One region of the Claveliimonas bilis genome, then DNA from elsewhere that is predicted to be linked to it. Evidence: riboswitches for the same ligand, from Rfam matches in the RefSeq annotation. Region 1 holds a riboswitch; the other holds the start of a gene.

The links. Region 1 has a riboswitch for glycine ahead of R2J37_RS09425 (APC family permease). Riboswitches for the same ligand answer to the same signal wherever they lie in the genome.
Region 2: it holds a riboswitch for glycine, as region 1 does, so the genes downstream of both, R2J37_RS07375 (GrdX family protein) here and R2J37_RS09425 (APC family permease) in region 1, are expected to answer to the same signal.

What each region holds. Positions count from the first base shown of each region.
Region 1 is NZ_AP027742.1:1,894,124-1,898,308, forward strand. It holds gene rpsU (30S ribosomal protein S21) at 236-412, opposite strand; gene R2J37_RS09425 (APC family permease) at 527-1,870, opposite strand; glycine riboswitch at 1,981-2,079, opposite strand; gene alaS (alanine--tRNA ligase) at 2,281-4,185, opposite strand, start outside.
Region 2 is NZ_AP027742.1:1,515,990-1,520,174, forward strand. It holds gene R2J37_RS07365 (alanine/glycine:cation symporter family protein) at 1-115, shown strand, start outside; gene R2J37_RS07370 (IS30 family transposase) at 299-1,612, shown strand; glycine riboswitch at 1,980-2,093, shown strand; gene R2J37_RS07375 (GrdX family protein) at 2,295-2,672, shown strand; gene R2J37_RS07380 (glycine/sarcosine/betaine reductase component B subunit) at 2,749-4,029, shown strand; gene grdB (glycine reductase complex selenoprotein B) at 4,050-4,185, shown strand, end outside.

The DNA.
Region 1 (4,185 bases):
ATCCTCGTTTATTATAGCTATACAGCTCGTCTTCGTCCAATAGATAAGAACAATATATAGTTGTGTATATAGATTTCATCTATATGTTGTGATATTTTCAAAAAATCCCACCCTTATTCTCAATTTTGGACACCATTTACTGCAATTTGGGACGTAACAAACTTTAAAAGTGTTACGTCCCAAATTGCGCAAAAAAAGATGGCACTTAATCGTGCCACCTTCACTTTTGCACATATTAATTATACTTACGTTTTCTAGCTGCTTCAGATTTCTTTTTACGTCTTACGCTTGGTTTCTCGTAATGTTCTCTTTTACGAATCTCCTGCTGAATACCAGCTTTCGCGCAGTTTCTTTTAAATCTGCGTAAAGCACTATCTAACGTCTCGTTTTCTTTAACGATTACATTTGACATAGTCTCACACCTAACCTCCCCTCCAGCCCTATATTGTGCATCATACGACTGTTCGGGTATATTTATTGCACTACATAAGATTATAGCACATTTTTCCTGTACGTCAATGGTTTTTTATCGCTTTTTTTCCTGCAGCACCGCTCTTTTCCTGACATTCCTGTACACCGGAATGCCAATAAGCGTCACAAGTATGCTTCCGGCAGACAGTAGTGTAGACTGTATTCCTGCAAGGAAAATCTGATTTATGATTACATAAATGCCGCTTACGATCGCAATAATAGGAACCACCGGATAAAGAGGAACTTTATATGTGCGGACAGCGTCCGGCCAGTCCCGGCGAAGTTTCATAACACCAATAAATGTCAAAGTATAGAACATCCAGCTTGATATGACCGCCAAGTCTGTCAGGAGATTAAATCTTCCGCTGACTGCATATATGCAGCCGATTCCTCCTACAAGGATAATGGAGTTGACCGGTACCTGCGCTTTATTAAGAACAGCCAGTGTGTCTGAAAACGGAAGGCTCTTTGTTGCTGCCAAGGAATATGCCACTCTGGATCCGGAAAGTACAAATCCGTTGCAGGCTCCAAATACAGAAATCATAATTCCTACTGCCACCAGCTTTCCGCCCATCTCTCCAAACAATTCAAGCGCCACCGCCGAAGCCGGAGCTGAAAGAGACGCCAGCTGATCTGCCGGAAGTACCCAGAGATAAGCGATATTGATTACAAAATAAACTGCCATGATCACAGATACGCCACCTACAATTGCAATAGGAAGATCTCTTCCCGGCTTTTTCATTTCTCCTGCAATAGCCCCTACATTTGTCCATCCTTCAAATGCAAAAAGAATTGCAACCATCAGCTGCCCCAGCACAACTGCCGGATTCAGTCCCTCTCCCACCATTGGAGTAAAGATTGCATTTCCGCCGCCGCCTTTCAGGAAACCAAATACCATAAGAAGAAGCAGAGGAATTAATTTACATACAGTAAAAATAACCTGCACGCCGCCACCCACGCTGGAACCGAGGCTGTTAAGAAAAATAATAAGAATGATCACACCCACAGCAATGGGGATCATAAAGCTCTCACCCACAAACAACGCCGCCTGCTGGGCAAAAGCCACTGCCAGCGCGGAAATCATAGCCGGATAAAACACCAGTGTCTGTATCCATCCTGCAAGAAAGCCAACAATCGGACTATAAATCTCTTCCAGATAGGCCACCATCCCTCCGGTCTTTGGTATCATGATCGCAACTTCTGCAAAGGTAAGAGCCGCTGCAATACTGGCAAGTCCTGTGATCACCCATGCCAGTATTCCCAGCCCCGGTGCACCTCCAGTCACCGTATAGATTGCCTGTGGCTTAAAAAACACGCCGGAGCCGATCACACAACCTACTACTGTGGCCATCGCGGTAGCCACTCCAAGATTTTTTTTCAATCCTTTGTTCTCATTCATTTTTCTCATCTCCTTTTCTTTTGAAATCACCAATTCTTCTTCCGGCGTGCTCCGCGCCGAAATGAACCTTAAAAATGCGCACAAAAAATACAGGGCATCAAAAAGGAACACCCTGTATCTCTGTTTCTTTTACCTGAAAGCATTACCCCGTCGGTGCCTGCACCTGACAACTGCAAGGAATCGGCGCTGGTCTTTCCAGAGTTCCATCAGCAGCAGGTACAGTACCTGAAAGTTTCTCTCAAGCCCCGGGCAGAGCTTCGAAATTGCTTCGTCGGTTTTCCGTCTGCACAGCGGAAATCTCCCTTACTGCTTCATCTGGTCTGATCTCTTTTGTGTGTCCAGTATAAAGGATGAAACTCTATTCGTCAACCATTGTTATTTTCTTACCACTTATTGATGCTTTTATCGATTTAAGAAATCTGCTCTGCCAGCACTTCCTCTGCCTTTTCCAGCGCTTCTGCAATACCGTCCGGATTTTTTCCTCCGGCCTGAGCCATATTCGGACGTCCGCCTCCGCCTCCGCCTACAAAGGAAGCGATGGCCTTAATGAGATTTCCTGCATGGGCACCTGCTTTTACAGCGCCTTCTGTGGCAGTAGCCATAAGATTAACTTTGCCGTCAATCTGAGAAGCGATCACCACAACTCCCTCTCCCAGCTTTTCTTTCATCTGATCCCCAAGATCACGAAGTCCGTTCATATCCACTCCGTCTGTACGCACAGCCAGAAGTTTCATGCCTGCCACTTCCTTCACCTGATCTGTCACATCTCCCATGGACTCTTGAGCCAGCTTGCTCTTCAGACTTTCTACTTCGCTGTGAAGTTCCTTATTTTCTGCAAGAAGATGGGAAATCTTTTCTGCAAGATGATCCGGAGACGCCTTTACAAGTTTGGCAGCCTGCTCCAGTTTTTCTTCCATTTCATCGTAATATTTCAGCAATCCCTTTGAGGTCAGTGCTTCTATCCTCCGTACTCCGGCAGCAACTCCGGTCTCGGAAATGATCTTAAATGCTGTGATCACTCCAGTATTGTCCACATGTGTTCCGCCGCAGAACTCTTTGGAAAATTCTCCCATGCTGACAACCCGGACAATATCACCGTACTTCTCTCCAAAAAGAGCAGCAGCACCTGTCTTTTTTGCTTCTTCGATAGGCATATTTTCTGCTTTTACCGGCAGAGCGTTCATGATCTGCTCATTAACAATCCGCTCTACTTCTTTGATCTCTTCTTTTGTAAGGGCGGAAAAATGCGTAAAGTCAAAGCGCAGTCTGTTCTCATTGACAGAAGATCCCGCCTGCTCCACATGGGTGCCAAGTACCGTCCGCAGTGCCTGCTGCAATAAATGTGTAGCACTGTGATTCCGTGCGGAAAGCGCTCTTTTCTCCTGATCGATTTCCAAAGAAACATGGTCGCCTACCTTCAGCATGCCGCTTACAACATGTCCTACATGACCGATCTTACCGCCCAGAAGCTTAATTGTATCTTCCACCTCAAACACGCCGTCCTTGGTACGGATAAATCCTCTGTCCGCTTCCTGTCCGCCGCTTGTGGCATAGAACGGTGTCTCTTTCACGAAAACAGTTCCCTTCTCCCCATCGGAAAGGGCATCCACAATCGCATCATCTGTTGTCAGAACAATAATATCAGATTCCCAGGAAAGGTGCTCATAGCCGACAAAGGTTGATGTGACAGACGGATCAATAGACTCATAGATTGTCACATCAGCTCCCATGTAGTTTGTCTCTCCGAAGGTTCCCTTAGCAGTCTCTCTTTGCTCTTCCATCGCTTTTTCAAAGCCTTCCTCGTCGATCTTCATTCCCTTTTCTTCCAGAATTTCTCTTGTCAGATCAACCGGGAAGCCGTAAGTGTCATACAGCCGGAAAGCCTCTGTACCGGAAAGTACCTTTGTATGCTCCTTCTCCATCTTCTCTTCCAGTCCTTCCAAAATGGAAAGTCCCTGATCAATAGTCCTGTTAAACTGTTCTTCTTCTTTTGTAATAACCTTAAAGATAAAATCCTTTTTCTCTTCCAGTTCCGGATATCCGTCCTTGGATCCATCGATCACTGTCTGCGCAAGCTGAACCAGAAATTCTCCCTCTATGCCAAGAAGGCGTCCATGGCGGCAGGCACGACGCAGCAGACGGCGAAGAACATAGCCTCTTCCACTGTTGGAAGGAAGGATCCCATCGGAAATCATAAATGTGACAGAACGGATATGATCTGTGATCACACGTACTGATACATCGGTTTTATATTCCTTCCCGTATTCCTTTCCTGCAATCCTGCAGACATGCTCCCGAAGGTCACGGATCGTATC
Region 2 (4,185 bases), 380 kb from region 1:
GGTTGTGCCGAATATAATCGGTCTTCTGGCCCTTAGTGGAATGGTGAAGAAAGTACATGATGATTATTTTAATAACTTCCTTCCGAAACAAAAGGAAAATATGAAAAATAAATAAAAACATATATTTTGAATTGTGCAATACGCACAAAAGTGAGTTTGTTTTTTCCCAAAAATGAAATTTTAAATTCCACCTCTCCTACGGGTAGTAGCGTTTACTTCTGCACAGTTGATATTTACTCTTTCATACATCCATGGTATGGTTATCTCTCCTTCTGACAGCAGTAGAAGGAGGCTCATCATGAGTAAATATATTCCTGGTAACCAAAAACATCTTACCCTTGAAAACCGTATCTATATCGAAAACGAACTAAATAAGGGCACTTCCTTTAAGGATATTGCCAGGTTCCTGTGTAAGGATCCTACTACAATCTCTAAAGAAGTCAGGGCTCACCGTCTCTCAGACTGGTATCACAAAGGGACTTTCTATAATGCCAAAAACTTCTGTATTCACCGCTATCACTGTAAGAAAACGAACGCCTGTGGAAAGATTGTCCTGTGCGGAATCAAATGCGCATCCTGTCCTACCTGCAACCAAACCTGCAGAAACTTTGAAAAAGAGCATTGCGTAAGGCTTGACCGGGCTCCCTATGTCTGCAACGGCTGTACGAAAAAAATCAATCACTGCACGCTTGCCCACAAATACTCTTATAACGCCAGGTTCGCTGACAGGAAATACCGGGAAAAACTCCGGGATTCTAGAACAGGTATTAACATGACCAAACGGGAGCTTCACAAAAAGGATCAGATCATTTCCCCTCTGATCGAACAGGGACAGTCTCCCTATCATATCCTGACAAACCATCCGGAGCTGGATATGTCCGTCCGTACCCTGTATTCGTATCTTGACCAGGGACTCTTTACGGCAAGGAACATAGATCTGAAACGGAAAGTTCATTTCAAACCAAGAAGGTGCCATAAAACACAGATCACGGACAGAGCAGTCTTTAGCAACCGATTATATCATGACTTCTGTTCCCTTGCCCTTACAGGCTATGTCCAGATGGATACTGTCCATTCTTCCAGGGAATCAAAAAAGACCTTGCTGACCATGTTTTTCACCAAAGAAAAACTCTTCCTTGCTTTTCTGATGAACCGCTGCACCAAAGGCGCTGTCCGTCTTGTTTTTGACCGTCTGGAAAAGCGTATGGGAACCTATGAATTTACTTCCGTGTTTGAATATATCCTCACGGACCGGGGCTCTGAATTTGGTGATCCGGATGCTTTGGAAACCGGCGTAAACGGAATACAGCGTTCCAGCATTTATTACTGTGACCCGATGCAGAGTGGGCAGAAGGGCGGATTGGAACAAGCACACACGATGCTGCGGATGATCCTCCCAAAAGGAACCAGTTTTGAATTCCTTACACAATGGGACGTAAACCTGATTGTGAACCATATCAATTCCACACCGAGGGAAAGCCTGGGTGGGAGGACGCCATACAGCGTCGCGTTGGAAGCACTTGGAGAAGAGGTCTTAAACGCATTTCAGCTTAGACCGATTGCCCCGGATGAGGTAAATCTGACGCCTAAGCTGATCCGCTTTAATCACTAATCAACTGATCGAAATCTGCTGTCAGACTGGAAGTAAACGTTTCACATTTTTTAGATGTGGCCGGTGGAATTCAGTCCCGCACACCGTATTCCAGCGGTCCGTTTCCCATGCCCAGAAATCAAGTATTTTTCGATGAGTTTAGCTAATTATAACAGAAAACTGGAGATTTTGCTTAAAAATCCCCTGTAAAATCCGCGAAAAATAAAGTATGGTGGAATTTACCTCTTCACCGGAATTTAAAATTTCAATTTAGCAGTTTGTTTTTTCATAGGTGTTGCAAAAAAAACGTTCATAATGTACTATAGACACATAGAATAATTCAGTAAAATATATGTAGAAAATCTATAAGTAAATTTTGACAGCAGGTAGATTTTTCCTACGAGAGAGCTGTGACGATGCAGCCGCCGAAGAGGCAAACCGCAAGGATGAGGGTGAACATCCGGGCGGTGAAACTTTCAGGCAAAAGGATTAGGGAAAGTACTGCATTCTGGATCTTGTAAGAGCTGGCAGAGTAAAAGTGTTCTGCGCAGACAATAAGACAAAAGACAGAAGAGGGCGATGAACACACAGAAGTGTTTTCAACGTCCTTTTTCTTTTTAACGTAACTCTTTGTTTATCTATAGAAAAGTCCTATAGAGCAAAAAGTTCTCTTACAGACATCTTTGGGAAGGAGATTGAAAACGTGGCAAGCTATAGTGTCCTGACAAACAATCCTCTTGTTCGCGATACGCTGAAAGACAAAAAAGAGGTCATTTATAAAGAAATTTCTTACGAAGATGTTTTGCGGGAAGCAAGAGACAGAGTATACCGGGGATACAGGCTTTTATCACATCCTTTATCAGGAAGTGTAAAACCTAATGAAACACCATACAAATCCATTATGATTGGGAACAGAAAGGAGGAGATTGACGCACAGTCCGTCAGGATCATAGAATCCGCTATAGAATCATGCCGGAAGTTTGTTTTTAAATCTGACAAATATAAGCCGGAAGTGTATAAGGATTTTCAACTGATCGACTGGACTTTGCTGGAAAGTGCAATGGCATCGGCAGATGCGTAGTAATGCCTTGAGATGGTTTTTCTGTGAAGCCAGAAAACAAAAAAGAAAACAATGATTAACAAGGAGGGAACACACAGTGAAATTAGAAATGGGGCACATATACATTAAGGACATCCAGTTTGCAAGCGAGTCAAAAATCGAAGACGGAATCCTCTATGTATCCGAAGAAGAAGTAAAGAAAGTAGCTCTGGAGGACGAGAAGATCAAAAGCGTATCCTTTGATATTGCCCGTCCGGGAGAGTCTGTTCGTATTACACCGGTAAAGGATGTAATTGAGCCGCGTGTGAAAGTAGAAGGCAAGGGAGGAATCTTCCCGGGAGTGATCGCCAAAGTTGATACAGTAGGAAGCGGAAAGACTTATGCGCTTAAAGGAATGGCAGTTGTAACTGCAGGACGTATTGTCGGATTCCAGGAAGGTATCATTGATATGACTGGCCCGGGAGCAGAATATACTCCATTTTCACAGACAAATAACCTGGTAATGGTATGTGAACCAGTTGATGATATCAAACAGCATGACTATGAAAAGGCAGTGAGATTTGCAGGATTCAGAGTGGCAGTTTATCTTGGGGAACTGGCACGTAACCTGACACCTGACGAGACAAAAGTATATGAGACATGTACGATCAAGGAAGGATTTGAGAAATATCCGGATCTTCCAAGAGTTGCTTACGTTCAGATGCTTCAGAGCCAGGGACTTCTGCATGATACATATGTATACGGCGTAGATGCAAAGAAAATTGTTCCGACAATTTTAAGCCCGACAGAAATTATGGATGGTGCGATCGTATCAGGAAACTGTGTATCCGCATGTGACAAGAACCCAACTTATGTACATTTGAATAACCCGGTTGTCCATGACCTTTTTGAGGAACATGGAAAGACGATCAACTTTGTATGCCAGATCATTACAAATGAGAACGTATACCTGGCAGACAAGCAGCGTTCCTCTGACTGGACAGCAAAACTTTGTAAAATGCTGGATCTGGACGGTGTTATCGTATCACAGGAAGGTTTCGGTAACCCGGATACAGACCTTATCATGAACTGTAAGAAGATTGAAGCAGAGGGTGTTAAGACTGTTATTATTACAGATGAATACGCAGGACGCGACGGAAAATCCCAGTCTCTTGCAGACGCAGACGTTGCAGCAGATGCAGTTGTAACAGGCGGAAATGCAAATGAGGTTATTATTTTGCCGAAGCTTGACAAAGTGATCGGAACACTGGATTATGTGACAAAGATTGCTGGTGCAAGTGAAGAAACATTGCGCGAAGACGGCTCCTTAGAGGTTGAGCTTCAGGTAATTACCGGAGCAACAAATGAGACTGGCTTTAACAAGCTGAGCGCAAGATAGAAGGGAGGACATACGCGAAAATGAGTAAAATAAAAGTAGTACATTACATTAATCAGTTCTTCGCAAATATCGGTGGAGAGGAAAAAGCAGATTACCCGGCAGAGCTTCGTGTAGGCGAAGTAGTAGGACCAGGTATGGCGTTCAATATGAACTTTA